Regions from separate parts of the Cellulomonas endometrii genome, predicted to be linked through region 3. Evidence: predicted binding sites of a transcription regulator. Region 3 holds the regulator's gene; each other region holds the start of a gene.

What was found. Region 3 encodes LexA, which represses DNA repair genes until DNA is damaged. Its sites were predicted from a motif close to TCGAACANNTGTTCGA; they were not measured.
Region 1: uvrA (excinuclease ABC subunit UvrA) is a predicted target of LexA. The motif match lies at 3,515-3,530, and genes of this name have one in related genera.
Region 2: ruvA (Holliday junction branch migration protein RuvA) is a predicted target of LexA. The motif match lies at 5,701-5,716, and genes of this name have one in related genera.

The regions. Positions count from the first base shown of each region.
Region 1 is NZ_CATKPC010000001.1:482,172-492,616, reverse strand. Features, by position in the region: gene QNH85_RS02370 (DUF4190 domain-containing protein) at 1-694, opposite strand, end outside; gene QNH85_RS02365 (MBL fold metallo-hydrolase) at 890-1,567, opposite strand; gene QNH85_RS02360 (glycoside hydrolase family 15 protein) at 1,564-3,459, opposite strand; gene uvrA (excinuclease ABC subunit UvrA) at 3,561-6,422, shown strand; gene QNH85_RS02350 (OsmC family protein) at 6,455-6,988, opposite strand; gene uvrC (excinuclease ABC subunit UvrC) at 7,072-9,156, shown strand; gene rapZ (RNase adapter RapZ) at 9,153-10,100, shown strand; gene QNH85_RS02335 (gluconeogenesis factor YvcK family protein) at 10,105-10,445, shown strand, end outside.
Region 2 is NZ_CATKPC010000001.1:131,599-142,043, forward strand. Features, by position in the region: gene QNH85_RS00570 (hypothetical protein) at 1-536, shown strand, start outside; gene pdxS (pyridoxal 5'-phosphate synthase lyase subunit PdxS) at 626-1,549, shown strand; gene QNH85_RS00580 (NUDIX hydrolase) at 1,546-2,187, shown strand; gene QNH85_RS00585 (pyridoxal phosphate-dependent aminotransferase) at 2,240-3,454, shown strand; gene pdxT (pyridoxal 5'-phosphate synthase glutaminase subunit PdxT) at 3,464-4,081, shown strand; gene QNH85_RS00595 (YebC/PmpR family DNA-binding transcriptional regulator) at 4,171-4,926, shown strand; gene ruvC (crossover junction endodeoxyribonuclease RuvC) at 5,054-5,623, shown strand; gene ruvA (Holliday junction branch migration protein RuvA) at 5,761-6,381, shown strand; gene ruvB (Holliday junction branch migration DNA helicase RuvB) at 6,416-7,456, shown strand; gene yajC (preprotein translocase subunit YajC) at 7,565-7,984, shown strand; gene secD (protein translocase subunit SecD) at 8,097-9,944, shown strand; gene secF (protein translocase subunit SecF) at 9,944-10,445, shown strand, end outside.
Region 3 is NZ_CATKPC010000004.1:176,345-186,789, reverse strand. Features, by position in the region: gene QNH85_RS06760 (ATP-dependent DNA helicase) at 1-2,143, shown strand, start outside; gene QNH85_RS06755 (L-lactate dehydrogenase) at 2,194-3,207, shown strand; gene QNH85_RS06750 (LysR family transcriptional regulator) at 3,229-4,200, opposite strand; gene QNH85_RS06745 (aminotransferase class V-fold PLP-dependent enzyme) at 4,284-5,348, shown strand; gene lexA (transcriptional repressor LexA) at 5,407-6,147, opposite strand; gene QNH85_RS06735 (LysM peptidoglycan-binding domain-containing protein) at 6,472-7,050, shown strand; gene nrdR (transcriptional regulator NrdR) at 7,456-7,983, shown strand; gene QNH85_RS06725 (SpoIIE family protein phosphatase) at 8,038-9,579, opposite strand; gene QNH85_RS06720 (alpha/beta fold hydrolase) at 9,576-10,373, opposite strand.

The DNA.
Region 1 (10,445 bases), on a different contig from region 3:
TCGACGCGAGGATCGCGAGCGAGCCCAGGACGATGCCCGCGATCGCGAGGCCCTTGCCCTGGGTGCCCTTCTGCTTGGTGCGGCGCAGGCCGATCACGCCGAGGACGATCGGGATGACGCCCAGGCCGAAGATGCCGGTGACCAGGGCGGCGATCGACACGCCGTCGGTGCTGGAGCCCTGCGGGGGGCCGGGGTACTGGCCGGGGGCGTACGGGGACGGGGCGCCCGGGTAGCCGCCGCCGGGGTAGCCGCCGCCGGGGTAGCCGCCCTGCTGCTGGTCGCCCTGCGGGTAGCCGGCCTGGGGATAGCCGCCCTGCGGGTAGCCGGCCTGGGGGTAGCCGCCCTGCTGCTCACCGCCCTGTGCGGACGAACCCTGTGCGGACGACCCCTGGGGGTACGAGCCCTGCGGGTAGCCCGGCTGGGGGTAGCCGCCCGCGGCGGGGTACGCCTGCGTGGGGCTGGCCGCGGGGTACGCCTGCGTCGGGTCGGCGGCCGGGTAGGCCTGCGTGGGGTCGGCGGCGGGGTACGCCTGCGTCGGGTCGGCCTGACCGGGCGCCTCGCCGGCGCCGGACGTCGCCTCGTAGCCGGACGGGGCCGGCGCGGCCGGCGGTTCGGCGCCCGTACCGGGGCTGGGCCAGCCGCTGCTGTCGGGCTGCTTGCCCGGTTCCGGCGTGGAGGTGCCGTCGTTGGACATGGATATCCCCTCGTTCTCTGTGTCGATGCTGTGCGCCACTATGGCAGAACCGGGGGAGACCAGGACGAACGCGTCCGGAAGTTCGCCCGGCCACGGCGCGGTCCAACCGCCGGCGCGTGGTCACCGGCCGCAGGGTCACCGGCCGCACGGTCACCGGCCGCACGGTCACCGGCGGCACGGCTCCCGGCCGCACAGTCACCAGCCGCGCGACCGCCACGCGCCCAGCGAGGGCCGCTCCGCGCCGAGCGTCGTGCCCCGCCCGTGCCCGGGGTGCACGCACGTGTCGTCGTCGAACCGCGCGAACACCCGCCGCTCCAGGTCGTCCATCAGCGAGGCGAAGTCCGCCGGGCTCGTGGTGCGGCCCGGCCCGCCCGGGAACAGCGAGTCGCCGGTGAGCAGGTGCACGCGTCCGGCGGCGGCCCCCTCCTGCCGCACGACGTCGGGCTCCCGGTAGGCGAGGGCGATCGCGCCGGGGGTGTGCCCGCGCAGGGCGATCACCTCGAGCCGGAGGTCGCCGACGGCCAGCACGTCCCCGTGCCGCAGGGCGCGCGGCGGCGTCGTGCCGGCGGCCGCCGCCACCGCGTCCACGTCGGCCTCACCCGCGGCGTGCGGCGCCCCGGTGGCCGCCAGCACCGCCGCGAGCGCGCCGAGGTGGTCGGCGTGCCGGTGCGTGGTGACGACCAGGTCGAGCCGCCCGTCGGGCGATCCCGTGCGGACGAGCGCGAGCAGGCGGTCGGGCTCGGCGGCGGCGTCGACGAGCAGCTGCGCGCCGGTCCGCCGGCAGGTGAGCAGGTACGCCTGGTTCTCCATCGGTCCCACGCGGAGCGTCCGCAGGACGAGGTCGTCGAGCACCAGCCCGTCCGCCGCGGTCACGGGCGGCCCACCGTCTCGGCGGTGGGCTCCGGACGCCCCGCCCGCGCCACCGCCTCCTCGTGGCTGTGCACCGCCCGCACCAGCGCGAGGTGCGACAGCGCCTGCGGCAGGTTCCCCGCCATCCGCCCGGTCGCCGGGTCGTGCTGCTCGGCGAGCAGGCCGACGTCCGTCAGCAGCCCCGTCAGCACGTCGAGCACGGCGGCCGCCCCCGCGACGTCCCCCTGCCGGGCGAGCGCGTCGGCGAGCCAGCCGGAGCACGCGAGGAACGGGTGCTCGCCGCCGCGCACGCCGTCGTCGGTGCGCTCGGGGCGGTACCGGTGCAGGAGCCCGGGGGCCACCTCGAGCTCGGCGCGCACCGCGGCGATCGTGCCGGCCAGCCGCGGGTCGCCCGGGGGCAGGAAGCCGACCTGCACGAGCTGCAGCAGCGACGCGTCGGTGTGCGTGGCGCCGTAGTACTGCACGAACGTCCCGCGGCCGGCGTCCCAGCCGTGCGCGAGGACGTCCGCGTGCACAGCGTCGCGCTCCTGCCGCCAGCGGTCGACGGGGCCGGGCAGGCCGTGCTCCTCGACGGCGCGCACGGCGCGGTCGAGCGCGGCCCACGCCATCACCTTCGAGTGCGTGAAGTGCCGGGGCTCGCCGCGGACCTCCCAGATGCCGCTGTCCGGCTGCCGCCACGTCCGGCACAGGTGGTCGACCAGGTGCACCTGGAGCGACCAGGAGTCGGTGCTCTCGGCGACGCCCACGGACCGGGCGAGGTGCAGGGCGCACATCACCTCGCCGAGCACGTCGTTCTGCACCTGGCCGACGGCGGCGTTGCCGACCCGCACCGGCCGGGAGCCCGCGTACCCGGGGAGGTGGTCGAGGGTCCGCTCCGGCAGCTCCCGGCTGCCGTCCACCGCGTACATGATCTGGACGTCGGCCGGGTCGCCCGCGACCGCGCGCAGCAGCCACTGCCGCCACGCCTGGGCCTCCTCCCGGTAGCCGTGCTCGAGCAGCGCCTCCAGGGTCATGGCCGCGTCCCGCAGCCAGCAGTACCGGTAGTCCCAGTTCCGCTCGCCGCCGAAGTCCTCGGGCAGCGACGTGGTCACCGCCGCGACGATCCCGCCGGTCTCGGAGTCGCTCAGCAGGCGCAGCACGAGCAGCGACCGCACGACGGCGTCCCGGTAGGCGCCGGTGTACCGGCAGGCCTGCGCCCAGCGGCCCCACCGGTGCTCCGTGGCCTCGATGCGGTGCTCCAGGCGGGGGGCGCGCGGGACCGGGAGCCACGACGGCACCCACGTCGACGACACCTCGACGGACTCCCCGGCCGCGAGGGAGAACTCGTCGACGTGCGCGCGGCGCTCGCCACGGCCGCGCGGTCGCGGCAGCCGCTCGCCGCGCAGCACCAGGCTGTCGGGTCCCGCCACCGCCTGGATCACCTCCGCGCCGTCCGGGTCGGTCACGCGGTGCACCCAGGGCTCGACCTTGCCGTAGCCGAACCGCACGACCCACTCGTGCCGCACGTCGACCGTCCCCGCGGTCGCGGTGATCCGCCGGACGACGTCGCAGCGCCCGTCGCGGAGCGGCATGGCGTCGAGCAGGACCGCGGTCCCCGTCGGTGACTCGAAGGTGGTCTCGAGCACGAACGAGTCGCCGAGGTACCGGCGCGTGACCCGGGTCGCGTCGGGCACGGTGAGCAGCCACCGGCCGTGCTCGGGCCCGCCGAGCAGGGCGGCGAAGCACGCGGGGGAGTCGAACCGCGGGGCGCAGAGCCAGTCCACCGAGCCGGCCCGCGAGACCAGCGCTGCCGTCCGCCCGTCGCCGAGCACGGCGTAGTCGCCGATCGGGGTCGGTGGCGCGGGCGCCGCCGTGGGCTGCGTCACGGACGAGGCGGTGGGGCGCGGGTCGGGCATGGCCTCATCATGCGTCCGAGCAGCACGGACGCGCCGCCCGAGCCGTGCGCACCGTTCGAACACATGTGCGTGTGTCGGTGCTGCGCCGTAGCATGGCGCGCGTGAATGATCGACTGGTGGTCCAGGGGGCCCGCGAGCACAACCTGCGCAACGTCGACCTGGATCTCCCGCGTGACCGGCTCATCGTGTTCACGGGGCTGTCCGGCTCGGGGAAGTCCTCGCTGGCCTTCGACACCATCTTCGCGGAGGGGCAGCGGCGGTACGTCGAGTCGCTCTCGGCGTACGCCCGGCAGTTCCTCGGGCAGATGGACAAGCCCGACGTCGACTTCATCGAGGGCCTGTCCCCGGCGGTCTCGATCGACCAGAAGTCGACCAACCGGAACCCGCGGTCGACGGTCGGCACCATCACCGAGGTCTACGACTACCTGCGCCTGCTGTTCGCGCGCGCCGGCACCCAGCACTGCCCGGTGTGCGGCGAGCGCGTGACCGCGCAGACCCCGCAGCAGATCGTGGACCGGCTGCTCGAGCTCCCGGACGGCACGCGGTACCAGGTGCTCGCGCCGGTCATCCGTGGCCGCAAGGGCGAGTACGCCGACCTGTTCAAGGAGCTCCAGGCCAAGGGCTTCGCCCGTGCCCGGGTGGACGGCGAGGTCGTCCAGCTCGCCGAGCCGCCGGCGCTGGAGAAGAAGCTCAAGCACGACATCGAGGTCGTCGTCGACCGCCTGGTCGCCCGCGAGGGCGTGCAGCGCCGGCTGACCGACTCCGTGGAGACCGCCCTCGGCCTGGCCGGCGGCCTGCTGGTCGTCGAGATGGTCGACGCCGACCCGGACGACCCCGAGCGGGAGCGGCGCTTCTCCGAGAACCGCGCGTGCCCGAACGACCACCAGCTCACGCTGGAGGAGATCGAGCCGCGCACGTTCTCGTTCAACGCCCCGTACGGCGCCTGCCCGGAGTGCACGGGCCTCGGCTCGCGGCTGGAGGTCGACCCGGACCTCGTCGTCCCGGACGAGGACCTGTCGCTGCGCGAGGGCGCGATCGCGCCGTGGGCGCAGATCTCCTCGGAGTACTTCGAGCGTGTGCTCGACGCCCTCGCCTCGGACCTCGGCTTCTCCATGGACCAGCCGTGGCGCGCGCTCCCCGAGCGGGCCCGCAAGGCGGTGCTGTACGGCGAGAACCACAAGGTGCACGTCAAGTACAAGAACCGCTGGGGCCGCGAGCGGCAGTACTCCACCGGCTTCGAGGGCGTCGTCACGTTCCTCGAGCGCCGGCACGGCGAGACCGAGTCGGAGTGGAGCAAGGAGAAGTACGAGGCGTTCATGCGCGAGACGCCGTGCCCCGTGTGCGACGGCACGCGCCTCAAGCCCGAGGTGCTCGCGGTGCTCGTCGGCGGCAAGTCCATCGCCGACGTGTGCGCCCTGCCGATCCGGGAGGCGCGCGACTTCCTCGACTCCCTGGAGCTCGGGGTCCGCGAGCGGCAGATCGCCGAGCAGGTGCTCAAGGAGATCCAGGCCCGCCTCGGCTTCCTGCTGGACGTCGGCCTCGACTACCTCTCGCTCATGCGGCCCGCCGGCACGCTGTCCGGCGGCGAGGCGCAGCGCATCCGGCTCGCCACGCAGATCGGCTCCGGCCTGGTCGGCGTGCTGTACGTGCTGGACGAGCCGAGCATCGGCCTGCACCAGCGCGACAACCGCCGCCTGATCGACACGCTGACCCGCCTGCGGGACCTCGGCAACACGCTCATCGTCGTGGAGCACGACGAGGACACCATCCGGACGGCCGACTGGATCGTCGACGTCGGCCCCGGCGCGGGCGAGCACGGCGGCCGCGTCGTGCACTCCGGCGACCTCGAGGGCCTGCTGGCGTCGCGCGAGTCGGTGACCGGTGCGTACCTGTCCGGACGCCGGACGATCCCGATGCCCGCTCAGCGCCGCAAGGTCGACAAGAAGCGTCAGGTCACGGTCGTCGGCGCGCGGGAGCACAACCTGCAGGGCGTCGACGTGTCGTTCCCCCTGGGCACGCTCACGGCGGTGACCGGCGTGTCGGGCTCCGGGAAGTCCACGCTCGTGAACTCGATCCTCTACACCGTGATGGCCAACGAGCTCAACGGCGCCCGACGCGTCGCGGGCCGGCACAAGCGGGTCACCGGGCTCGACCAGCTCGACAAGGTCGTGCACGTCGACCAGGGCCCGATCGGCCGCACCCCGCGCTCGAACCCCGCGACGTACACCGGCGTGTGGGACCGGATCCGCAAGCTGTTCGCCGAGACCACCGAGGCGAAGGTCCGCGGGTACACCGCCGGCCGGTTCTCGTTCAACGTCAAGGGCGGCCGCTGCGAGGCGTGCTCGGGCGACGGCACGCTGAAGATCGAGATGAACTTCCTGCCGGACGTCTACGTCCCCTGCGAGGTCTGCCACGGCGCCCGGTACAACCGCGAGACGCTCGAGGTGCACTTCAAGGGCAAGACGGTCGCCGAGGTGCTGGACATGCCGATCGAGGAGGCCGCGGACTTCTTCGCAGCGGTCCCCGCGATCAGCCGGCACCTGCGCACCCTCGTCGACGTCGGGCTCGGCTACGTGCGGCTCGGCCAGCCCGCCCCCACGCTGTCCGGCGGCGAGGCGCAGCGCGTGAAGCTCGCCACCGAGCTGCAGCGCCGGTCCACGGGCCGCACCGCGTACGTCCTGGACGAGCCGACCACCGGCCTGCACTTCGAGGACATCCGCAAGCTGCTGGGCGTCCTGCAGGGCCTGGTCGACAAGGGCAACACCGTGATCGTGATCGAGCACAACCTCGACGTGATCAAGAACGCCGACTGGGTCATCGACATGGGGCCCGAGGGCGGTTCGGGCGGCGGCACGGTCGTCGCCCAGGGCACGCCCGAGCAGGTCGCGCGCGTCGAGGGCAGCCACACCGGGACGTTCCTGGCGGAGGTGCTGGACGACAAGCGCGAGCCCGTCAGCGCCTGACGGGGCTCGACCGGCTCAGCCCGGCGACCAGGTCAGCCCGGAACCGGGTCGGCGTCCGCGGCCTCCAGCACCGCGGGCGCCGGCTCGGTCAGCACCGGGAAGCTCACCGACCGGCTGATGTAGCAGTGCTCGTGCGCCCGGTGGTGCAGGTCGGCGAGCTGGGCGTCCAGCCCGGACGCGTCGTCACCGGCCGCCGCGACGGCGCCGCCGGGCCGCACGGTCACGAGCGGACGCAGGATCACCTCGGTGAACTGCCCGTGCCCCGCCGCCTCGACCCGCATGGTCCCGGTGGCCCGGTCGCTGTACCCGACGACGACCACGCCCGACGTGGCGGCGAAGTGCAGGAACCAGAGCATGTGGCACTCGGCCAGGGCGGCGACGAGCAGCTCCTCCGGGTTGTGCCGCGTCGGGTCGCCCCGGAACGCCGGGTCCGCGGACCCGAGGATCGTCGGCTTGCCCGCGACCTGCACCTCGTGCTCGCGGCCGTAGGACGTGTACCCGGTCGTCCCGGACGCGCCCGCGCCCGTCCACACGACGTCGGCGGCGTACGTGTGCAGGAGGCTCATGCCTCAGGGTAGGCGCCCCGGTGCCTCCCGCCCCGGCCGGTCCCGCGCAGGATGTGTCGGCAGGTCGAATTAGGCTGCTCCATATGGCTGATCCCGCGACCTACCGCCCCGCGCCGGGGGAGATCCCGGACTCACCCGGGGTGTACCGGTTCCGCGACGAGCACGGCCGGGTCATCTACGTCGGCAAGGCGAAGAGCCTGCGCCAGCGCCTGAGCTCGTACTTCCAGGACGTCGCGAACCTGCACCCGCGCACGCAGACGATGGTCACGACGGCGGCCTCGGTGCAGTGGACCGTCGTCGGCACCGAGGTCGAGGCGCTGGCGCTGGAGTACTCCTGGATCAAGGAGTTCGACCCGCGGTTCAACGTGAAGTACCGGGACGACAAGTCCTACCCGTACCTCGCGGTCACCCTGGCGGACCAGTACCCGCGCGTGCAGGTGATGCGCGGCGCCAAGCGCCCCGGCACCCGGTACTTCGGCCCGTACGCGCACGCCTGGGCGATCCGGGAGACGGTCGACCTGCTGCTGCGCGTGTTCCCGGTGCGCACCTGCTCCGCTGGGGTGTTCAAGCGCGCCCGGCAGCAGGGCCGGCCGTGCCTGCTGGGGTACATCGACAAGTGCTCGGCGCCCTGCGTCGGCAAGATCTCCCAGGAGGACCACCACGTCCTCGCGGAGGAGTTCGCCGACTTCATGGCCGGTGACACCGCCCGGTTCACCAAGCGGCTGACGGCGCGCATGCAGGAGGCGTCGAACGAGCTGGACTTCGAGCGCGCCGCCCGGCTGCGCGACGACATCGCGGCGCTGCAGCGGGCGACCGAGAAGAACGCGGTCGTCCTCGCGGACGGCACGGACGCCGACATCTTCGCCCTGGCCGGCGACGAGCTCGAGGCCGCCGTCCAGGTGTTCCACGTCCGCGGCGGCCGCATCCGCGGTCAGCGCGGCTGGGTGGTCGAGAAGGTCGAGGCGCTCACCGACGCCGACCTGGTCGAGCACCTGCTCCAGCAGGTCTACGGGGACACCCCGGGCGGTGACGCCGCCGCGGGTGCCACTGCCGGCGCGGTCCCGCGCGAGGTGCTCGTCCCGGTGCTGCCCCCGGACCTCGAGCAGGTCGAGGCGTGGCTCTCCGGCCTGCGGGGCAGCCGCGTGCAGGTCCGCGTCGCGCAGCGCGGCGCCAAGCACGAGCTCGCGGAGACGGTCCGGAAGAACGCGGAGCACGCCCTCGCGCTGCACCGCACCCGCCGTGCCGGGGACCTCACGACCCGCAGCCAGGCGCTGCGGGAGATCCAGGAGGCGCTCGCGCTGGAGACGGCGCCGCTGCGCATCGAGTGCTACGACGTCTCGCACAACCAGGGGACGTACCAGGTCGCGTCGATGGTGGTGTTCGAGGACGGGCTGCCCCGCAAGAGCGAGTACCGGACGTTCGGCATCCGCGGTCCGGAGGGCACCGGCGCGCGCGACGACACCGCCGCCATGCACGAGGTGATCACCCGCCGGTTCCGCCGCTACCTCGCGGAGCGGGAGCAGGCCGGTGACCTGGAGCTCGGGCTGGGGGAGGACCAGGTCGCCGAGGCGCTGGCGGACGCGGACGCCGGCCCCCTGCGGTCGGGTCCCATCGACGAGACCACCGGGCGCCCGCAGCGGTTCGCGTACCCGCCGAACCTCGTCGTGGTCGACGGCGGCCCGCCCCAGGTGGCCGCCGCGGCCGCCGCGCTGGCGGAGCTCGGCATCGACGACGTGGCGCTCTGCGGCCTCGCGAAGCGGCTGGAGGAGGTGTGGCTGCCGGGGGAGGACTACCCGGTGATCCTCCAGCGGTCGTCCGAGGGGCTGTACCTGCTGCAGCGCGTCCGCGACGAGGCGCACCGGTTCGCGATCACCGCGCACCGCAAGAAGCGCAGCAAGGGCATGACCGTCTCGGCCCTCGACTCCGTGCCCGGCCTCGGCCCGGCGCGGTCCGCGGCGCTGCTCAAGCACTTCGGCTCGCTCAAGCGGCTCAAGGCGGCCTCGGCCGAGGAGATCGCGTCGGTGCCCGGCATGGGGGCGCGCACCGCCGCCGCGGTCGTCGCCGCCCTCGCCGCGCCGTCCCCGGACGCCGCGCCGTCCCCGGACGCCGCGCCGTCCCCGGAGCCCGCGCAGCCCGCCCCCGGCACGGCTGGCATGCTGGGCTCATGAGCGACGAGATCTCGCCGATCACGGTGCCCACCGGCATCCCGGCGATCGAGGCCGCCACCGCGGCTCCCCACCTCCAGCAGCCGCACGTCCTGATCATCACCGGCATGTCCGGCGCCGGCCGCACCCGCGCGGGCGCCGTCCTGGAGGACATGGGCTGGTACGTCGTCGACAACCTGCCCGCCCAGATGCTCACCCACCTGGTGGGGATGCTCACGCACGGGGGCCCCCCGAGCGCCGACCTGCGGCTCGCGGCGGTCGTGGACGTGCGCGGCCGGGAGTTCTTCGCCGACCTGCTCGCCGTCCTCGCCCAGCTGCGCGAGTCCGGCGTCGACTACCGCATCCTGTTCCTCGACGCGTCGGACGAGGTGCTGGTCCGCCGCTACGAGCAGGTCCGCCGACCGCACCCGCTGCAGGGCGAGGGTCGGATCCTCGACGGGATCGCCGCCGAGCGGACCCTGCTGTCCGACATCCGGGAGCGGGCGGACGTGCTGATCGACTCCTCGGAGACGAACGTGCACGAGCTCGGCCGGATCGTCCGCGCGGCGGTGTCGACCTCCGAGCAGGAGGACGCCCTGCGGGTCAACGTCATCTCGTTCGGCTTCAAGTACGGCATCCCGCTCGACGCGGACCACGTGGTGGACGTGCGGTTCCTCGCGAACCCGTACTGGATCACCGAGCTGCGGCACATGTCCGGCCGCGACGCCCCCGTGCGGGACTACGTGCTCGGCCTGCCGGGCGCCCTGCAGTTCGTCGACCGGTACGTCGACGCCCTCGAGCCGGTGCTGGCGGGTTACCTCGCGGAGGAGAAGCGGTACGTCACCGTCGCGGTGGGCTGCACCGGCGGCAAGCACCGGTCGGTCGCCATCAGCGAGGCCATCGCGGAGCGCCTGCGCGCCCGCGGCCAGCGCGTGACCGTGGCGGCGCGCGACCTCGGCAAGGAATGACCTGGTGAGTCCTGTCCGTGACGGGCAGCCCGCGTTCGTCGCGCTCGGCGGCGGGCACGGCCTGTCCGGGACGCTGTCCGCGCTGCGCCGGGTGACGGACCGGCTGACGGCCGTCGTCACCGTGGCCGACGACGGCGGCTCCTCCGGGCGCCTGCGGGACGAGCTCGACGTCCTCCCGCCCGGTGACCTGCGGATGGCGCTGTCGGCGCTGTGCGACGACTCCGACTGGGGCCGCACGTGGCGCGACGTGCTGCAGCACCGTTTCACGTCCAGCGGCGACCTCGACCAGCACGCGGTCGGCAACCTGCTGATCGTGGCCCTGTGGGAGCTGCTCGGCGACACCGT
Region 2 (10,445 bases), on a different contig from region 3:
ACCGCAAGGTCGTCGCGTCCCGCGCGGTCGTCGACACGCAGCTGCTGCGCCGGGCGTCGGCGGCCTCGACGCTCGCGGCGTCCGGCGTGCTCGACCCGGTGAGCTCCGTGCTGATCGGCGAGGCGTCCTGGGCGTCGATCGCCGCCGGCTCCCCGCAGACCCAGGGCATCGCGACGCTGCCGGCCGAGCTCGGCGGGCCGGAGCGGGCCGGCGCGCCGGCGGACCGGGGGCTGATCGAGAGCGAGCTGTCCTCGACGCTGCGGGAGGCGCTGGACGACCCGGCGGAGGTGGAGGCGCTGCGCGAGGAGCCCGGTGCCGGGGAGCTCCTCGACGCGCTCGGCGACGCCTGGTACCGCGTGCAGCTCGCCCGGCGGTTCCACAACGAGGCGGTCGCCCAGGCCCAGCGCATGCGGCGCGGCTGGGCCGTCCGGACGCTGCGGCTCGCGGGGCGCGCGCCGATGCCGGAGACGCTCGAGCTCGACGACGCCTGGCCCCCCGCGCTCGGCCGTCCCGGGCGCCCCCCGGCCGCCGCCTGACCTGTGGACGCCGCGTCGGCACCGTGCCGCGCGCGTCTACGATGGACGGTGGAACCCGAACTCCCCTCCCTCGAGATGTGAGGCACGCAGTGAGCACCGACACCAGCCAGCCCAGCACCCCCGCCGACGCGCCCGCGGTCGGCACCGCCCGCGTCAAGCGCGGCATGGCGGAGATGCTCAAGGGCGGCGTGATCATGGACGTCGTCACGGCCGAGCAGGCCAAGATCGCCGAGGACGCCGGCGCGGTCGCCGTCATGGCGCTCGAGCGGGTGCCGGCCGACATCCGCGCCCAGGGCGGCGTGGCGCGGATGAGCGACCCCGACCTGATCGACGGGATCATCAGCACGGTCTCCATCCCGGTGATGGCCAAGGCCCGCATCGGCCACTTCGTCGAGGCGCAGGTGCTGCAGAGCCTCGGCGTGGACTACGTGGACGAGTCCGAGGTGCTCACGCCCGCGGACTACGCGCACCACATCGACAAGTGGCAGTTCACCGTGCCGTTCGTCTGCGGCGCGACGAACCTCGGCGAGGCGCTGCGCCGGATCACCGAGGGCGCGGCGATGATCCGCTCCAAGGGCGAGGCCGGCACCGGCGACGTCTCGAACGCCACGACGCACATGCGCACCATCCGCGACGAGATCCGCCGCCTGTCCTCGCTGCCCGAGGACGAGCTGTTCCTCGCCGCCAAGGAGCTGCAGGCGCCGTACGACCTGGTGGTCGAGGTCGCGCGCGCCGGCAAGCTGCCCGTCGTGCTGTTCACCGCGGGCGGCATCGCCACCCCCGCGGACGCGGCGATGATGCGCCAGCTCGGCGCCGAGGGCGTGTTCGTCGGCTCCGGCATCTTCAAGTCGGGCAACCCGGCCGAGCGCGCCGCGGCGATCGTCAAGGCCACCACGTTCTACGACGACCCCGACGTCATCGCGAAGGTCTCGCGCGGCCTCGGCGAGGCGATGGTCGGCATCAACGTCGACGACGTCCCCGTGCCGCACCGCCTGGCCGAGCGCGGCTGGTGACGAGCCCGCTGCCGTCCGACGGCCCGTCGACCCTCCCGGGGGCCGGCGGGCCGTCGCCGTCCGGGGGCACGGGCCAGGGCGCGACGAGCACCGCGCCCTCCGCGCTCGGCGACGACTGGGTCCTGGGCGAGGACGGCCTGCGGTTCCGCCGCGCGGCGCGGGTGCTGCTGCTCGACGCCGACGACCGGCTGCTGCTGGTGCGCGGGCACGACGCGGACCAGCCCGAGCGGTCGTGGTGGTTCACGGTCGGCGGGGGCATCGACGCGGGGGAGCAGCCCCGCGCCGCCGCCGTGCGCGAGGTGCGCGAGGAGACGGGGCTCGTGCTGGACCCCGGCGCGCTCGTCGGCCCGGTACTGACCCGCACGGGCATCTTCGACTTCTTCGCGGAGCGCTGCCGGCAGGAGGAGGAGTTCTTCCTGGCGCGGGTGGAGTCCGCCCTGGACACCGACGCGGTGGCGCGGGACGGCTGGACCGCCGTCGAGCTGGACGTCCTGGACGAGCTGCGCTGGTGGCACCTGGACGACCTGGACCGGGAGACCCGCGAGGTGTTCCCGGCGGGGCTGCCCGACCTGGTCCGGCCGCTGCTGCGGGGCTGGGACGGCGTGACCCGGCACCTGGGGGAGCAGCTCGACGACTGATTTCCGTACCGGGGGGTAACTTCGGGGCGCCGATCTCCGGTAGCGTGCAGCGGTGCCCACCTCGACCTCTCCCGTCACCCACATGCACCGCAGCGGGATCCGCACCCTCATGGAGCTCGCGATGCGCGACCCGGAGGCGATCCGGCTCGAGATCGGCGAGCCCGACGTGCCCACGCCGGCGCACGTCGTCGCGGCGGCCGGCCGGGACGCCGCCGCCGGCCACACGGGCTACACGTCGAGCACCGGCACGCCGGAGCTGCGGGAGGCGCTGGCCGAGAAGGTGCGCCGGGTCAACGGCCTGGAGGTCACGGCGGCGGACGTCGTCGTCACCCACGGCGCCATGCACGGGCTCGCGATGGCGGTCAACGCCCTCGCCGGCCCCGGCGACGAGATCCTGCTGCCGGACCCGGAGTTCCCGAACTGGCGGATGGCCGCGGTCGCCGCGGGCGTCGGCGTCGGCACCTACCCCGCGCGCGTCGAGAACGGCTTCGTGCCGACGCTCGCCGACATCGAGGCGTCCCTGACCCCGGCCACCAAGATCGTGGTGGTCTGCTCGCCGAACAACCCGACCGGCGCGATGTACCCGCCGGAGCTGCTCGCCGGCGTCGTCGAGCTCGCCCGCGAGCGGGACCTGTGGGTGTTCTCCGACGAGTGCTACGAGGCGATCACCTACGGCGACCCGCACGTCAGCCCGGCCGCGTTCGACACCGACGGCCGCGTCGTCACGTTCTTCAGCTTCTCCAAGACGTACGCGATGACGGGGTGGCGGCTGGGCTACGTCGTCGCGCGGGACCCCGGCGTGGTCGACCTGCTCGGCCAGGTCGCCGAGGCCACGGTCGCGTGCCCGTCGTCGGTGAGCCAGCGCGCGGCCCTCGCGGCGCTGACGGGCCCGCAGGACGACGTCGCCGCGGCCGTCGCGTCCTACCGCGAGCGGCGCGACGCCGCCGTGGCGCTGCTCGAGAGACGGGGGATCGGCTCGGTCCTGCCGCAGGGCGCCTTCTACCTCATGGTCGACGTCTCCGCCGCCACGACCGACTCCGAGGCGTTCGCGCTGCGCCTGCTCGACGAGCGGCACGTGTCCGTGTCCCCGGGCAGCGCGTTCGGCGCGGGCGGCGAGGGCATGGTCCGGGTGTCGCTGGCCAGCGAGCGGTCCGCCCTGCTGGAGGGGCTCGGCCGCCTGGCGGACATGGTCGACGGCTGGGAGGCCGTGGAGGTCCCGGAGGTCGTCGAGCGCGCTGTGGAGCAGGCTGCCGCCCTCGATTCGTAGGATGAGCGGGTGAGCTCCTCTCCCACCATCGGTGTCCTGGCCCTGCAGGGCGACGTCCGCGAGCACCTCGCCGCCCTGCGGGCGAGCGGCGCGGAGGCCGTCCCGGTCCGCCGGACGTCCGAGCTCGACGCCGTCGACGCCCTCGTGCTGCCCGGCGGCGAGTCGACCACCATCGACAAGCTGCTGCGTGCGTTCGAGCTGGACGCCCCGGTGCGGGAGCGCCTCGCCGGCGGCATGCCCGCCTACGGGTCCTGCGCGGGCATGATCCTGCTCGCCGACCGCATCGAGGGCGGCATCGACGGCCAGCGGACGCTCGGCGGGCTCGACGTCACGGTGCGCCGCAACGCGTTCGGCCGGCAGGTCGACTCCTTCGAGACGGACCTGCGGATCGAGGGCGTGCCGGACTCCGACGCCGACCCCGTGCACGCCGTGTTCATCCGCGCGCCCTGGGTCGACGAGCTCGGGCCGGACGCCACGGCGCTCGCCCGCGTGGAGTCCGGGCCTGCCGCCGGTAGGATCGTCGCGGTGCGCCAGGGCCCGTTGCTCGCCACGTCCTTCCACCCGGAGGTCACGGGCGACACGCGGGTGCACCGGCTGTTCGTCGAGATCGTCCGCGACGCCCTGTGAGTGCGGGGCGCGACCCGAGGCAGGGGAGCGCCGCACCGCCGGTCCGGGGGACGCGCAGGTCGACTGCGGAAACGAGAGGGTACGAAGCGATGTCGGGTCACTCCAAGTGGGCCACCACGAAGCACAAGAAGGCCGTGATCGACGCGAAGCGCGGCAAGCTCTTCGCGAAGCTCATCAAGAACATCGAGGTGGCCGCCCGCACGGGCGGCGGTGACCCCGCGGGCAACCCGACGCTCTTCGACGCCATCCAGAAGGCCAAGAAGACCTCGGTCCCGAACGACAACATCGAGCGCGCGGTCAAGCGCGGCTCCGGTGCCGAGGCCGGCGGCGCGGACTACCAGACGATCCTGTACGAGGGCTACGGCCCCGGCGGCGTCGCGTTCCTGGTGGAGTGCCTCACCGACAACCGGAACCGCGCCGCGGCCGACGTCCGCGTCGCGTTCACCCGCAGCGGCGGCCAGCTGGCCGACCCGGGCTCCGTGGCCTACCTGTTCTCCCGCAAGGGCGTCGTGATGGTCCCCAAGGAGGGCACCACCGAGGACGACGTCATGATGGCGGTGCTGGAGGCCGGCGCCGAGGAGGTCAACGACGCGGGCGACTCCTACGAGGTGCTGTCCGAGGCGACCGACCTGGTCGCCGTGCGGACCGCTCTGCAGGACGCGGGCATCGAGTACGACTCCGCCGACGTCGTGTTCCACCCGGCGACCCAGATCGAGGTCGACGCCGAGGGCGCGCGCAAGATCCTGCGGCTGATCGACACGCTCGAGGACTCGGACGACGTGCAGAACGTCTACGCGAACTTCGACGCCTCCGACGAGGTCATGGCCGAGCTCGAGGACGACTGAGCTCTCCCCGCTGAACCACCCCGCGACGCCCCGCCCGGCCCCGGCCGCGCGGGGCGGGCCGCGCCAGCGCGCGTCCCGCCCGCGCGTCCCGGCCGGTTCCGCGGTGCGCGGCTGGGAGGATGCGGGGGTGCGCGTACTCGGAGTGGACCCCGGACTGACCCGCTGCGGGCTCGGCGTCGTGGACGGCCTGCCCGGCCGCCGGGTGCGGATGGTCGCCGTGGGGGTGGCGCAGACCCGGCCCGACGAGGACATCGACCAGAGGCTGCTGGGCATCGCGGGCCAGATCGACCTGTGGCTCGAGGAGCACGCCCCCGACGCCCTGGCGGTCGAGCGCGTGTTCGCCCAGCACAACGTCCGGACGGTGATGGGCACGGCGCAGGTGGCGGGGATCGCGATGCTGGCGGCCGCGCGGCGGCGCATCCCGGTCGCGATGCACACGCCGTCCGAGGTGAAGGCGGCGGTCACCGGGAACGGCCGCGCGGACAAGCCGCAGGTGCAGACGATGGTCGCCCGGCTGCTGCAGCTCGACGAGCTGCCGAGGCCCGCGGACGCCGCCGACGCGCTCGCGCTGGCGATCTGCCACCTGTGGCGGCCGGCCGGTGCGGTGGGCGCGCCGCAGCGGGCGCCGGGGTCGATGACCGCGGCGCAGCGCGCGTGGGCGGCGGCGGAGCAGGCCTCGCGGCGCGTGCGGGCCTGACCGTGCGGGCCTGACCGCTCGCGCTACGGGGACCGCACCGGCGCGCCGCCCGTCGTCCCCAGGGGCGCGCGTGTCGTTCGTACAGGTGTTCGCACGCGTGGCAGACTGCTCGCGATGTCCGACGGGAAGGAGCCGGTGTGATCGCCTCGGTGCACGGGACGGTGCAGGCCGTGCGGCTGGACGCCGCGGTGGTGGAGGTCGGCGGGGTGGGCATGCTCGTGCAGGCCACGCCGGCGACGCTGGCGGGGCTGCGCGTGGGCCAGACCGCCACGCTGCACACCTCGCTGGTCGTCCGGGAGGACTCGCTGACGCTGTTCGGGTTCGCCGACGCCGACGAGCGCGAGGTGTTCGAGGTGCTGCAGACCGTCAGCGGCGTCGGGCCCCGGCTCGCTCTGGCGATGCTCGCCGTGCACACGCCGGACGGGCTGCGGCGGGCGGTCGCGACCGAGGACCTCGCCGCGCTCAAGCGGGTGCCCGGCATCGGGCACAAGGGGGCGCAGCGGATCGTCCTGGAGCTCGCCGACCGGCTCGGCGCGCCCGCCGTCGTCCCGGCCGCCGCGGGGGCCTCGGCCACGGCCGCGCCGGCGGACCGCCGGGACCAGGTCGTCGACGCGCTCGTCGGCCTCGGCTGGAACCAGAAGGCCGCGCAGGACGCGGTGACGTCCGTGCTGGACGGCAGCGACGAGCCCGTGGGGGAGGCGGAGGTCGCCGGCGTGCTCCGGGCGGCGCTGCGCACGCTGGGCGGCGGCCGTGGCTGACGGCACCGACGGGCTCGCGGGCCCCGGGTTCGACGTGGCGGACGGTTCCGGCGACGGGCCCGCGTCCGTGGTGCGGCCGGGGGCCGACGAGCTGGAGCGCGCCGCCGAGGCCGCCCTGCGCCCGCGGCACCTCGACGAGTTCGTCGGCCAGCGGGTCGTCCGGGAGCAGCTGTCCCTGGTCCTGGAGGCCGCCGTCGGCCGGGGCCGCGCGCCCGACCACGTGCTCCTGTCGGGCCCCCCGGGGCTCGGGAAGACGACCCTCGCGATGATCATCGCCGCGGAGCTGCACACCTCGCTGCGCGTGACGAGCGGACCGGCGATCCAGCACGCGGGCGACCTCGCGGCGATCCTGTCCTCCCTCGAGGAGGGCGAGGTGCTGTTCCTCGACGAGATCCACCGGCTCGCCCGGCCCGCCGAGGAGCTGCTGTACGTCGCGATGGAGGACTTCCGCGTCGACGTCGTGGTCGGCAAGGGCGCGGGGGCGAGCGCCATCCCGCTGGCCCTGCCGCCGTTCACGGTCGTGGGCGCGACGACCCGGGCCGGGCTGCTGCCGGCGCCCCTGCGCGACCGGTTCGGCTTCACCGGCCACCTCGACTTCTACGCCGACGACGAGCTCGAGCGCGTGTTGATGCGCTCCGCGGGCCTGCTCGGCGTCCCGCTGGCCGCCGAGGCCGCGGCGGAGATCGCCTCCCGGTCACGCGGGACGCCCCGCATCGCGAACCGGCTGCTGCGCCGGGTGCGGGACTGGGCGCAGGTCCGGGGCGACGGCACGCTGTCCCTCGACGCGGCGCGCGCGGCGCTCGCCGTGTACGAGGTGGACCACCGCGGGCTCGACCGGCTCGACCGCGCGGTGCTCACGGCGCTGTGCACCCGGTTCGGCGGCGGGCCCGTCGGGCTCACGACGCTCGCCGTGGCGGTCGGCGAGGAGCCCGAGACGGTGGAGACGGTCGCGGAGCCGTTCCTCGTGCGCGAGGGGCTCATCGGCCGCACCCCCCGGGGCCGCGTCGCGACCGCGGAGGCCTGGGCCCACCTCGGCCTCACCGCGCCCGTGCCGACGGGCACGCTGTTCGGCTGACCGCCGGACGTCCGCGGCGGGAACCCACCCCGCCCCGGACTCGTTAGGAGCCCGGAGCTGTGGCGCTAGACTGCGGCCGACCTCACACGCGATCTGGAGCTGTTCTTCGTGGACCCGACCTTCCTCATCATCCTCGTCATCGCCGTCGGTGCGATGTGGCTCATGTCGAGCCGGCAGCGCAAGATGCAGCGGCAGCAGCTGAGCTTCCGCGACAACCTGCAGCCCGGCCAGGAGGTCATGACCAGCTCCGGCATGTACGGCACGGTGGTCGAGGTCGAGGACGACGTCATCACGATCGAGTCCACCCCGGGCAACCAGACCCGCTGGATCAAGGCCGCCATCGCCAAGCTCGTGGAGCCGCCGGTCGAGGAGGCCGAGACCGCCGAGGAGGCGGGCGACGACGTCGAGTGGCGTGACGAGCCCGGCGCCGTGCCCCCGGGCCGGATCGACGTCCCGGACGACCTCTCCTCGCTCCAGCCGCCGCGGGACGACGAGGGCCCCGACAGCACCAGGAAGCCGCAGCAGTAGTCGACGGGTCCGCCGGTCCCGCGCGGCGCACGCCGCCGCCCGGGAACCGGAACCCCCCACCCGCACCGCCCGCGTGACCGCGGGCGGTGCGCGCACGAGAGAAGACGATCCGTTGGCCCCACCCACCCGCCGCCGGCACCCGGCGCGCACGCTGCTCACGCTCGCCGTCATCCTGGCCGCCGTCTTCGGCGCCGTCCTCGCGGGGACCCGGTTCTCCGACGCGACGTGGAGCCCGAAGCTCGCGCTCGACCTCGAGGGCGGCACGCAGCTGATCCTCGCGCCGGTCGCCGAGGACGAGTCCGAGGTGACGTCGGAGACGATCGCCCAGGCCATCGAGGTCATCCGCCAGCGCGTGGACTCGTCCGGCGTCGCCGAGGCCGAGATCACCAGCCAGGGCGGGTCCAACATCGTCGTGGCCCTGCCGGGCCGCCCGAGCGAGGAGACGCTGGACCTCGTCCGCACCTCCGCGCAGATGGAGTTCCGGCCGGTCCTGACGTACGGGGCCCCGGAGCCCACGGCCGCCGCCACCCCGACGCCCACCGACGGCACCGCCGCCGAGGAGCCGTCCGACGAGCCCGCGACCGAGGCCCCGGAGTCGCCCAGCGACGCCGCGTACTACGTGACGCCGGCCGTCCAGGCGCAGTACGACGCGCTCGACTGCACCGACCCGGCGAACCTCACCGGCGGGCAGGCCGGCCCCGCCGACAAGGCGCTCGTCACCTGCGACCCCGAGGGAACCGTCAAGTACATCCTCGGCCCGGTCGAGGTCGAGGGCGCCCGGATCTCGAACGCGAGCTCCGGCCTCCAGGTCAGCCAGTCCGGTGCGGTGACCAACACCTGGGCGGTGAACCTCCAGTTCGACGACGAGGGCACCCGCCAGTTCGCCGACGTGACGGAGCGCCTGCAGGGCCTGACCGCCCCGCAGAACCAGTTCGCGATCGTCCTCGACGGCCTGGTCATCTCGGCGCCGTCGCTCGCCCCCGGCGTCATCATCTCGGACGGGCGGCCGGAGATCAGCGGCTCCTTCACGCGCGAGACCGCCGCGTCGCTCGCCAACCAGCTCAAGTTCGGGTCCCTGCCGCTGAGCTTCGAGGTGCAGAGCGAGGAGCAGATCTCCGCGACGCTCGGCTCCGAGCAGCTGGAGAAGGGCCTCATCGCGGGCCTCATCGGCCTGCTGCTCGTGGTGCTGTACTCGCTGTTCCAGTACCGGGCGCTCGGCCTCGTCACGGTGGCGTCGCTCGCGATCGCGGCGCTGCTCACCTACGGCGTCATCACCCTGCTGTCCTGGACGCAGGGGTACCGCCTGTCGCTGCCCGGCGTCGCGGGCCTGATCGTGGCGATCGGCATCACGGCGGACTCGTTCATCGTGTACTTCGAGCGCATCCGTGACGAGCTCCGGGAGGGCCGCACCCTCGTCGCGGCCGTCGACCGCGGGTGGGAGCGGGCGCGCCGCACGATCCTGGCGTCCGACGCCGTGAACTTCCTCGCGGCGATCGTCCTGTACTTCCTGGCGGTCGGCTCGGTCCGGGGGTTTGCGTTCACGCTCGGCCTCACGACCCTGCTCGACCTGCTCATCGTGTTCACCTTCACCCACCCGGTGATGCTGCTGATCGCGCGGACGAAGTTCTTCGGCAGCGGGCACCCGCTGTCCGGGCTCGACCCGCGCCGTCTCGGCGCGTCGGGCGGCACCCGGTACGTCGGCCGCGGGCGGATCGCCACCGGCCGCCGCGCCGAGGCCGACGCCCCGGCCCCGGAGCAGGCCGGCCTGGACGTCCCGACGTCGACGCTCGTCGCGGCCCCCGTCGGCGCGGGCGGCACCATCGCCGAGCGTCGCGCCGCCGCGCGCGCCGCGCAGGCCGGGGCGGCCACCCCGGACGACCCGGCGCCGGACGGCCCGGCTCCCGATGACGGCACGCCCCCCGAGGACGCCGCACGACGTACCGAGGGGAGCGACGCCTGATGGCCGTCAACTTCGCCCAGTGGGGCAACGACCTGTACACGGGCCGCCGCTCGTACGACATCGTCGGCCGGCGCCGGCTGTGGTTCACGATCTCCGGCGTGCTCGTGCTGCTGTCGGTGATCCTGCTGTTCAAGCCGGGCCTGCAGCCGGGCATCGAGTTCCGCGGCGGCTCCGAGTTCACGGTGTCGAACGTGTCGACCACCGACCAGCAGCCCGCGCTCGACGCGGTCGCGGAGGTCGCGCCCGACGAGGTCCCGCGCGTCACGAACGTCGGCGCCTCGGCGATCCGCATCCAGACCGCCGAGCTCACGAACGACCAGGTCGAGCAGGTCCGCACCGGCCTCGAGGAGGCCTACGGGGTCTCGGAGGACGAGGTCGCCAGCTCCTTCATCGGCCCGACCTGGGGCAAGGACGTCTCGCAGAAGGCCCTGACGAGCCTCGTGGTGTTCCTCGTCCTGGTCGCGATCGTCATGACGCTGTACTTCCGCAACTGGCGGATGG
Region 3 (10,445 bases):
GGCGGCGCTCGGCGGCAGCCCGCGCGAGGGCCAGCGGCGCATGGCCCGGGAGGTCGCGGAGGCGGTCGAGAAGGGCGAGCACCTCATGGTGCAGGCCGGCACCGGCACCGGGAAGTCCCTGGGCTACCTGGTGCCGTCCGTGCGGCACGCGGTGCTCGCCGACGAGCGCGTGGTCGTCTCCACGGCGACGCTCGCGCTCCAGCGGCAGGTGATGACGCGGGACCTCCCGCTCGTCGCGGACGCGCTCGCGCCGCAGCTGCCCCGGCCGCCGCGCGTCGCCCTGCTCAAGGGCTGGCACAACTACGTCTGCGTGCACAAGACCGGCGGCGGCTACCCGCCGGACGACCAGGGGATGCTGTTCGACCTCGGCGACCGGGGCGCGGCCGACCACCCCTCCACGACGGACGCCGCGGACGGCGAGGCGCCCGAGAAGGAGTCCCTCGGCGCGCAGGTCGTGCGGCTGCGGGAGTGGGCGGAGGAGACGGAGACCGGCGACCGGGACGACCTGGTGCCGGGCGTCAGCGACCGCGCGTGGCGCCAGGTGTCGGTGACGTCGCTGGAGTGCCTGGGCCAGCGGTGCCCGCTGCTCGAGGAGTGCTTCCCGGAGCGGGCCCGGGCGGCCGCGCGCGCGGCCGACGTGGTGGTGACGAACCACGCGATGCTCGGCATCGCGGCGTCGGGCTCGCCGCACGTGCTCCCGGAGCACCAGGTGCTCGTCGTCGACGAGGCGCACGAGCTGGCCGACCGGGTCACCGCGCAGTCGACCGCGGAGCTGTCCGTCGGCACCGTCGAGCACGCGGGCCGGATGGCGCGCCGGCACGGCGGGATCGCCACGACCGACCTGGACGGCGCCGCCGCGGCGCTGGGCGCGGCGCTGATCCACCTGCCCGAGGGCCGGTTCACCCAGGGGCTCCCGGAGGGGACGCGGCAGGCCGTCGCGCAGGTCCGGGACGCGGCCCGCGGGCTGCTGTCGGCCCTGCGCCCCGAGAAGCCCGCGGCGGGCGAGGCGGCCCCGGCCGACTCCGGCCTGAAGATCGCGACGTCGGCCGTGCTCGCGCTGTTCGAGGTCGCCGAGCGGATGGCCGCCGACGCCTCCGACCAGCGGTACACCGTGCTCTGGTGCTCCCGCGGCGAGCGGGACGGCGCCACGCGGCTGTACACGGCGCCGCTCGCCGTCAACGGCCTGATCCGCACGCACCTGCTGGCCGGGCGGGCGTCCGTGCTCACCTCCGCCACGCTCAGCCTGGGCGGGGAGTTCCGCGCCATGGCCCGCAGCATCGGGCTCGAGGGGGCGGGCGAGGCCGCGGCGGCGACGGCGTCCGCGGCGACCGTCGCGGTGGCGGCGCCGGGCGGGAGCGAGGGCACGACGCCGCCGGACGCGCTCGACGTGCCCGCCACGGCGGCGAGCACGCCCTCGGCCACCGCCACGCTCCCGTGGCACGGCGTCGACGTCGGCAGCCCGTTCGACTACCCGCGGCAGGGCATCCTCTACATCGCGCGCCGCCTGCCGCCGCCCGGCCGGGAGCCGGCGACCGACGCGCAGCTCGACGAGATCGAGGCCCTGGTGACGGCCGCGGGCGGGCGGACGCTCGGCCTGTTCTCGTCCCGGCGCGCGGCCGTCACGGTCGCCGAGGCGATGCGCGAGCGCCTCGACGTGCCGGTGCTCGTGCAGGGCGAGGACCAGCTGCCGACGCTCGTGCGGCAGTTCGCCGAGGACGAGCCCACCTGCCTGTTCGGCACGCTGTCGCTGTGGCAGGGCGTCGACGTCCCGGGGCGGTCCAACCAGCTGGTGATCATCGACCGCATCCCGTTCCCGCGGCCCGACGACCCGGTGAAGTCCGCCCGGTCGGAGGCCGTCGCGGCGTCGGGCGGCAACGGGTTCATGTCGGTGGCGGCCACCCACGCGGCGCTGCTGCTGGCCCAGGGCGCCGGCCGGCTGATCCGCTCCGTGCACGACCGGGGCGTCGTGGCGGTGCTGGACCCCCGGCTGTCGACGGCGCGCTACGGCGAGTTCCTGGCCCGGTCGCTGCCGGCGTTCTGGCGCACCACGGACCGCGAGGTCGCCCTCGGTGCGCTGCGCCGGCTCGCCGTGGAGGACCCGGCGCCCGCCGTCGAGGAGCCGAGCGCCGCCCCGGGCCGCTAGCCTCGTGAGCAGGGCGCCGACCGGCGCCGGGGCACCGAGGAGGACCGCCGATGAGCGAGCAGACGAACGACGTCGAGGGCGACGAGCTCGGCCTGGCGGGCAGCGCCGTCGCCCCCCGCCGCACCACGAAGCTGGCGGTGGTCGGCGCGGGCGCCGTGGGCTCGACGATGGCGTACGCGGCGCTGATGCGGGGTGCCGCCCGCAGCGTCGTGCTCTACGACATCAACAAGGCCAAGGTCGAGGCCGAGGCGCTGGACCTCGGGCACGGCATCCAGTTCATGCCGATGGCCGAGGTGATCGGCTCCGACGACATCGCGGCGTGCGCGGACGCGGACGTCGTCATGATCACCGCGGGCGCCAAGCAGAAGCCCGGGCAGACGCGGATCGACCTGGCCGAGGCGACCATCTCGCTGGTCAAGAAGATCCTGCCGTCGCTCGTCGAGGTCGCCCCGAACGCCGTGTACGTCATGGTCACGAACCCGGTGGACATCGTCACCTACGCCGCGCTGCAGTTCTCCGGCCTGCCGCCGACGCAGCTGTTCGGCTCCGGCACCGTCCTGGACTCCTCCCGGCTGCGCTACCTCATCGCGCAGTACACCGGCGTGGCCGTGCAGAACGTGCACGCCTACATCGCGGGGGAGCACGGCGACACCGAGCTCCCGCTGTGGTCGTCGGCGACCATCGGCGGCGTGCCGATCCTCGACTGGAACGCCATCGAGGGCCACGTGCCGCTGACGCACGAGGTCCGCGAGTCGATCGCCCGCGAGGTCGTCGACTCGGCCTACCGGATCATCGCCGGCAAGGGTGCGACCAACTACGCGGTCGCGCTGGCCGGGTCCCGGATCATCGAGGCGGTCATGAAGGACGAGCGGCGCATCCTGCCGGTGTCGTCGCTGCTGGACGGCTACCACGGGATCAGCGACGTGTGCCTGTCGGTCCCGACGGTGGTCGGGCGGTCCGGGGTCGGCGAGCGGCTCCAGGTGCCGATGTCGACCGACGAGCTGGCCGGTCTGCGCCGGTCCGCCGAGTCCCTGCGGGCGGTCGCGCGGCGCTTCGGCCTCTGAGGCGGGCTCGGGGCCCCGGCTTCAGCCGACGGGGCTCAGCGCGGGCTCCGTGCCCCGGGCGCGCGCGGGCCGGACGAGCGGGTGCTCGACCGCCCCGGCGGCGTCCCGCAGGGCGCTCAGGGCGGCGGCGACCGCCGGTACCCGCGCCGTGCCCTCGTCGGTCACGGCCTCGACGACGCGCGCCGGGAGCGCGGGCGCGCGGTGCACGGTCACGCCGGGGTGCGGCAGCACGGCCAGCGCCAGGCCCGGCAGGGTCGCCACGCCCAGCCCCGCCCGGACCAGACCGACCACCGCGAGGTAGTCGTCGGTGGCGTAGTCGACGCGGGGGCTGAAGCCCGCCCGCTCGCACGTGCCCACCAGCTGGGCGCGGCACTGCGGGCAGCCGGCGATCCACGGGCGGCCGGCGAGCTCCGCCAGGTCGACCTCGGAGCCCGCCGGCCGGGCGTCCGTCGCCGGCAGCAGGACCACGACCTCGTCGCGCAGCAGCGGGACGCGGACCCGGCGGGGCTCGTCCGGGGCCGGGGCGGTGGCGTCGCGGAACGTCACGGCGACGTCCACACGTCCGGCGTCCAGCTCGGCCAGCGCCTCCGGGGGCTCGGCCTCCGTGAAGGTCGACGCCAGGCCGGGGTGCCGCGTCCGCAGCGTCGCCAGCGCTCCGGGGAGCAGCGCCGCCGCGGCGGACGGGAACGCCGCGACCCGCACGCGGCCGGCCCGCAGGCTGGCCACGGCGGCGACCTCCTCCAGCGTCGCGTCGAGCGCGGACTGCACCGCGGGGGCGTTGCGGGCGAGCACGTGCCCGGCCTCGGTGAGGCGGACCCCCCGGCCCGCGCGGACGACCACCGGCGTGCCGACGGCGCGCTCGATCATCCTGAGCTGCTGGCTGGCGGCGGGCTGGGTGAGGCCGAGCGCGTGCGCGGCGGCGGTCACGCTGCCGGTCTCGTGCACGGCGTGCACGAGGCGCAGGGCGGCGATGTCGAGCGTGCGGGCGGGCATGGCCCGGAGCGTAAGCCCTGCCTATGGATCCGGTCGGAAAACGTGGTTGCGTGCATGGGCCGGAACCGGGGACAGTCGAGGGCATGCGCTCGCTCGACGACCTCCGCTCCGAGTTCGACCCCGCCCCCGGGTACCTCAACGCCGCGACGGCCGGGGTCGCCCCCCGGCGGACCGTCCGCGCGCTGAACGAGGACCTCGCGCGCTGGGGCGCGGGCGGCATCGACGTCCCGCGGTACGAGGCCGCGGTGGCCACCGCGCGGGCCCGGTTCGCCACGCTCGTCGGCGTGGCACCCGCCCGGGTGGCGATCGGTGCCCAGGTGTCCGTCATGGCGGGCGTGGTGGCGGCCTCGCTCCCCGACGGCGCGGAGGTGCTGTGCGTCGAGGGCGACTTCTCCTCCATGGTGTTCCCGTTCCTCGCGCAGGGGCCGCGGCTCCGGGTGCGGCACGTCCCGGCGGACCGGCTCGCCGACGCCGTGACGCCCGGCACCGCGCTCGTCGCGTACTCGCTGGTGCAGTCCGCCACGGGCGCGGTGCTGGACGACGACGCCGTCGTCGGTGCCGCCCGGGCCGCGGGAGCCCGCACGCTGTGCGACCTGACGCAGGCGGCGGGGTGGCGCCGCGTGGACGCCGGCCGGTACGACGTCAGCGTCACCGCGGCGTACAAGTGGCTGTGCGGGCCGCGGGGCGTCGGGTTCCTCACCGTCACCGAGGAGGCGCAGGACGAGCTGCGCCCGGTCCAGGCGGGCTGGTACGCGGGGGAGGACCCGTGGGCGTCCTGCTACGGGCCGACGATGCGCCTGGCCGCCGACGCCCGGCGGTTCGACGTGTCCCCGGCGTGGCAGGCGTGGCTCGGCGCGGCCGAGTCCCTGGACGCGTTCGCCGGGACGGACCCCGACGCCGTGCGGGCGCACGCCGTGGGGCTGGCGGACGCGTTCCGCGCCGGGGCGGGGCTCGCGCCAGGGGACAGCGCCATCGTCACCCTGCCCGATCCCCAGGGGGCGCTCCGGTGCGCCTTGGAGGAGGCCGGCTGCCGCGTGGCCGGGCGCGCGGGCCGGGTGCGCCTGGCGTTCCACGTCTGGAACGACCCGGCCGACGTGGACCGGGCTCTCGACGCGCTCGCCGGCGCGTCGGCGGTGCCCACCGCCTGACGGGCCCGGGCCGCCCGGCCGCGAGGGCCGAGGCGGCGCGGGCCGGAGGCCGAACGGCTCAGAGGCTGCGCAGCACCGAGACCACGCGGCCGAGCACCTGCGCCTGGTCGCCGTCGATCGGGGAGTACGCCGGGTTCTGGGGCAGCAGCCACACGTGCCCGTCGGCGCGCTTGAGGGTCTTGACCGTGGCCTCGCCGTCGAGCATGGCCGCGACGATCTCGCCGTTCTCGGCCACCGGCTGGCGCCGGACGACCACCCAGTCGCCGTCGCAGATCGCGGCGTCGATCATCGAGTCGCCGACGACCTTCAGCAGGAACAGCTCGCCGGCGCCGACGAGCTGGCGCGGCAGCGGGAACACGTCCTCCACCATCTGCTCGGCGAGGATCGGCCCGCCGGCGGCGATCCGGCCGACGACCGGGACGTACGCGGCCTCGGGCGCGCCCTCGCGCAGCGCGCTGTCGGCGTCGCCGATGCCGGGCACCCCGGGCAGCGTGGCGACGCCGCGGGAGTCGTCGGGCTGCACGACCTCGATCGCGCGGGGGCGGTTCGGGTCGCGGCGCAGGTAGCCCTTGCGCTCGAGCGCCGTCAGCTGGTGCTTGACGCTCGACGGGCTCGTGAGGCCGACGGCGTCGCCGATCTCGCGCATGCTCGGCGGGTAGCCGCGGGACTCCACGGAGGCACGCACCGTCTCCAGGACGAGCCGCTGACGCGGGGTCAGGCCGTCACCCTCGCCGAGCTCCACCACCGTCACGGCCCCGTCGTCGGGACCCGCCGCGGCGTCCGTTCCCTGGCTCGCCATGTCCACTCCCGTCCTCGCGGCGCCCGCGGCGCCGTGCCGGCCTGCTCGTCCCGCACCGCGCGTGCTGCGCCGGTGCGGCGTCCGCACCCGAACCGCCTGGTCACCACCGTTCCCGTGGGCCCGGTGAGGGGCCGTCCGGCGGTCGTGTCAGTGCCTCGTGGTGCGCTGTACCCCGTTGCCCCGAGCGTAGGGCGCGGCGGCGGGTGGATCAAACACCTGTTCGATCGTGTCTCGACATCGTGGGCGGGACGTGGTTACATCGTACAAACGTTCGAACGAACAGGTGTTCGACGGGCCCGAGGGCCCAGGAGGGGAGTGGTGGGGATGAGCGCCATCGCAGTGCAGCCGCGGTTCGTGCCGGGGGTCGGCGTCCGCCGGGCACCCGGGGCGGCCTCGCCGCAGCGGGCGTCCGTGCCCGCCCGGGCGGCCGGCGTCGCGCACGTCCCCGGCGTCGCGCAGGTCTCCGGCACCGCGCCGGTCGCCAGCGCCGCGCACGCAACCGCCGCACCCCTCCGTCCTCTCGGTGCCCGATCCGGTGGTGCGCGTTCCGCCGACGCTCGCCCCGGAGCGGCGCGGCGCGACGCCGCGGCGGGGGGTGTCGCCGTCGGGGAAGGACGGCTGCACCTCACTCGCCGCGGCCGCGCCGTGCTCGTCCTGCTGGCGCTCCTCGTCGTGGCCGCGGGGGTCATGGGCGGCCGCGCGGTGGCCGACGCGCCGCAGCGGGCGACCGAGGTGACCACGCACGCCGTCCAGGCCGGCGAGACGCTGTGGGAGATCGCCGCCGACGTCGCGGCGCCGGGCGAGGACGTCCGCGACGTGGTCCTGCGCCTGCAGGAGCTGAACGCCCTGGCGGACGGCTCGCTCCAGGCGGGCCAGGTGCTCCTTCTGCCCGCGGGGGCGTGACGGGAACGGTCCTGGTCAGGGCGCCGCGCATGTCTCGGTGAGATAACGAAACCCGAGGCTTGCGTAATTGATTCGGCCGCCTCTAGGGTGGTGCCACCTCGAACGGCTGGCTGGGGGGCTCGCCGCGGGGGACGCATCGTCGTCGCGGTCCTCGGACCCGTCGCAGAGGCGTGCAGCAACCGTCCTGACGAGGCGAGTCGTCCGGACGAGACGGGACGGGGGCGTCCCCACGAGGGTGGCCGCGCACAGCGGCCACCCTCGTCGTCTGTCCGGGGAACACCGGACGGCCGGACGCGTGTTGCACCGGCGCGCGGGCGGGTCCTACGGTGTCCCGGTCGTCCGGGCGGGCGCCGCACCGACGCCGGCCGCCGACCCGGCCCGCGACCTACCCCGGAGGAGGCGTCCATGCACTGCCCGTTCTGCCGTCACGCCGACTCCCGCGTCGTGGACTCCCGCACGTCCGACGACGGCCTGTCGATCCGCCGCCGCCGCCAGTGCCCGCAGTGCAACCGCCGCTTCACCACGATCGAGACGGCCAGCCTCTCGGTCGTCAAGCGGTCCGGCGCCACCGAGCCGTTCAGCCGCGAGAAGATCGTCAACGGCGTCCGCAAGGCCTGCCAGGGCCGGCCCGTCAGCGAGGACGACCTCGCCCTGCTCGCCCAGCGCGTCGAGGAGACGCTGCGGGCGAGCGGCAGCGCCGAGCTGGACGCGTACGAGATCGGCCTCGCGATCCTGGGTCCGCTCCGCGACCTCGACGAGGTCGCCTACCTGCGGTTCGCGAGCGTCTACCAGGCATTCAGCTCGCTGGACGACTTCGAGGCCGCGATCACCGTGCTGCGCGCGGAGAACGAGGTGGCGGACGCCGCGCGCAAGGCCGCCGCGGGTGCCGGCGACGCCGGCGCGGGAGACGCGGAGCAGACCCCGGCGTCCTGACCGCCCCGGCCGTCGCGCACGGGGCGGACGGGGCGGACGGCGCACGCCCGCCGGTCAGGCCGGCGTCCCGCCACCGTCCGGGCCGTGCCAGGTGAGCGCCACGACGCACACGTCGTCCTCCGCGCCGTGGTGGGGCAGGGCCGCGTCGACGACCCGCGCCACGTCCAACCCGCGGCGCCCGGCCGGGCCGCCGCCGGTGCCGACCTGCTGCCCGACCAGGAGCGCGAGCGCGGCCAGGCCGGCCGGGAGGGTGCGGGTGCGGCGCTCGACCAGCCCGTCCGTGTAGAGCACCAGGGTGTCGCCGGCGCCGAGGCGGGCGTGCGCGGACGTCCGGGCGCCGAGGCCGGTCAGCCCGAGCGGCGTCGACCGGGCGCCCCACAGGTACGACGTGCTCCCGTCCGCCCGGAGCACCAGGGGCGGGAGGTGACCGGCGACGGCGAACTCGAGGTCCCCGGTCCGCAGGTCCAGCTGCGTGTGCACGGTGGTCGACATGAACCCGGACCCGGCGTGCTCCACGAAGTGGTCGAGGTGCTCGAGCACGAGGTGCGGTCGCACGTCCGGCCCGGTGACGGCACGCCCCGCGCTGCGCAGCTGGCTCATCGTCGTGGCCGCGTGCAGGCCGCGACCGACCACGTCGCCGACGGTGACGGCCAGCATCCCGTGGCGCACCGCGAAGGCGTCGAACCAGTCGCCCCCGACCTCCAGGTCCCGCACCCCGGGGCGGTACTCGGAGGCGATCGTGAACCGCGGGTCGGCGGGGATGTTCGTGGCGAGCATCGCCCGCTGGAGCTCGAGCGCCACGGACGCGTGCTGGTCGAAGAGCCGCGCCCGGTCGAGGGCGGACGCGGCCTGGTGTCCGGTCGCGGCGAGCAGGTCCGGGTCCAGCGGGTCGGCGCCGGGCCGGCCGGACGGGCGCACGCGCAGCACGCCGAGCAGGCGCGTCCGGCCCCGCAGGGGCACGACCAGGCAGCCGTCGGCCTCCCGTCGCACGGCGTCCCCCGCGACCGGCACCCGCTCGGGGCGCTCGCCGGGTGTACCGGCGCGCGGGGTCCACACGCCGTCGGCGACGGTCCAGAGCGTCACGCCGGCACCGCCGAGCGTGAGGGCGAGGGTGTCGACGACGGCGTGCGCCACCGAGTCCACGTCCGCCGCCTCCGACAGCTCGGACGCGAGCCGCTGCAGGACGTGCACGTCGCCGACGGCGCGGTCCGCGGCGGTGCGGGCGGCGAGCAGCTCGTGCTCGTACCGGGAGCGCTCGGCGGCGCCCGACAGCGCGACGTCCACGGTGCCGTCGTCCTCCCGGACCACGGCCGTGAGCAGCACGGGCATCCTGCGGTCCGGTGCGCGCAGCTCGACCGCGACCTCCTCCACCCGGCCCTGCATGTGCAGCAGCGGCGCGACGTGCGTCTCCCAGTAGATCCGCCCGCCGACCGACAGCAGCGCCGCGAGGCGGACCGTCCCCACCAGCTCGGCGGCCGGACGCCCGACCCACCGGGCGAAGGTGGCGTTGGCGTCGAGCACCGTCCCGTCGGCGTCCAGGCGCAGCAGGGCCACGGGGGCGGCGTCCCACGCGCCGGCTCGCTGCTCCGCGTTCACCGGTCGAGGTACCCCCGCATCGCCGTGACCAGCGCGTCGGGCGCGCTCAGGTTCGGGCAGTGGCCGACGGCGTCGAGCAGGACCAGCTCGGCGTCGGGCAGGTGCGCGGCGACGTACTCGCCGACCTCGACGGGCGCGATGGCGTCCTCGCGGCACTGGACCACCAGCGTCGGCGTGCGGACGTGGGGGAGGTCCGCGCGGTTGTCGGACAGGAACGTGGTCCTTGCGAAGCGGCGGGCGATCGCCGGGTCGGTCCGGCAGAACGACCCCGTGAGCTCCGCGCCCAGCTCGGGCCGGTCGGGCCGGCCCATGATGACCGGCGCGATGAAGGCCGACCAGCCCAGGTAGTTGTCGTCCATCGTCGCGAGCAGCTCGTCGATCTCGTCCCGCGTGAAGCCCCCGCGGTAGCCGTCGTCGTCGATGTACCGGGGGCTGGGTCCCACCATCACCAGCCGGCTGAAGAGCTCCGGCCGGGCGGCCGCGGCGAGGGCGCCGATCATCGCGCTGACCGAGTGGCCGACGAACGTCACGGGGCCGCACCCGAGGTGCTCGAGCAGCCGCACGACGTCCTCCGCGTACCCGGTGAGGGAGGAGTGCCGCCGGGGGTCGTAGGCGGACAGGTCCGAGCCGCCCGCGCCGAGGTGGTCGAACAGGACGACCCGGTGCGTCCGCTCGAACGCCGGTGCGACGAACCGCCACATGGTCTGGTCGCACCCGAAGCCGTGGGCCAGCACCAGCACCGGCCCGTCGGCACGGCCCGTGCTGGTCACGTGGTGCTGGGTGGCGGGGTCCATGCTCGGATCGTAGGTGCGGGGCCGGCGCACGTCCGCCCCCGGCCCTCTCGTGTCGCCCGTGGGCGCCCGGCG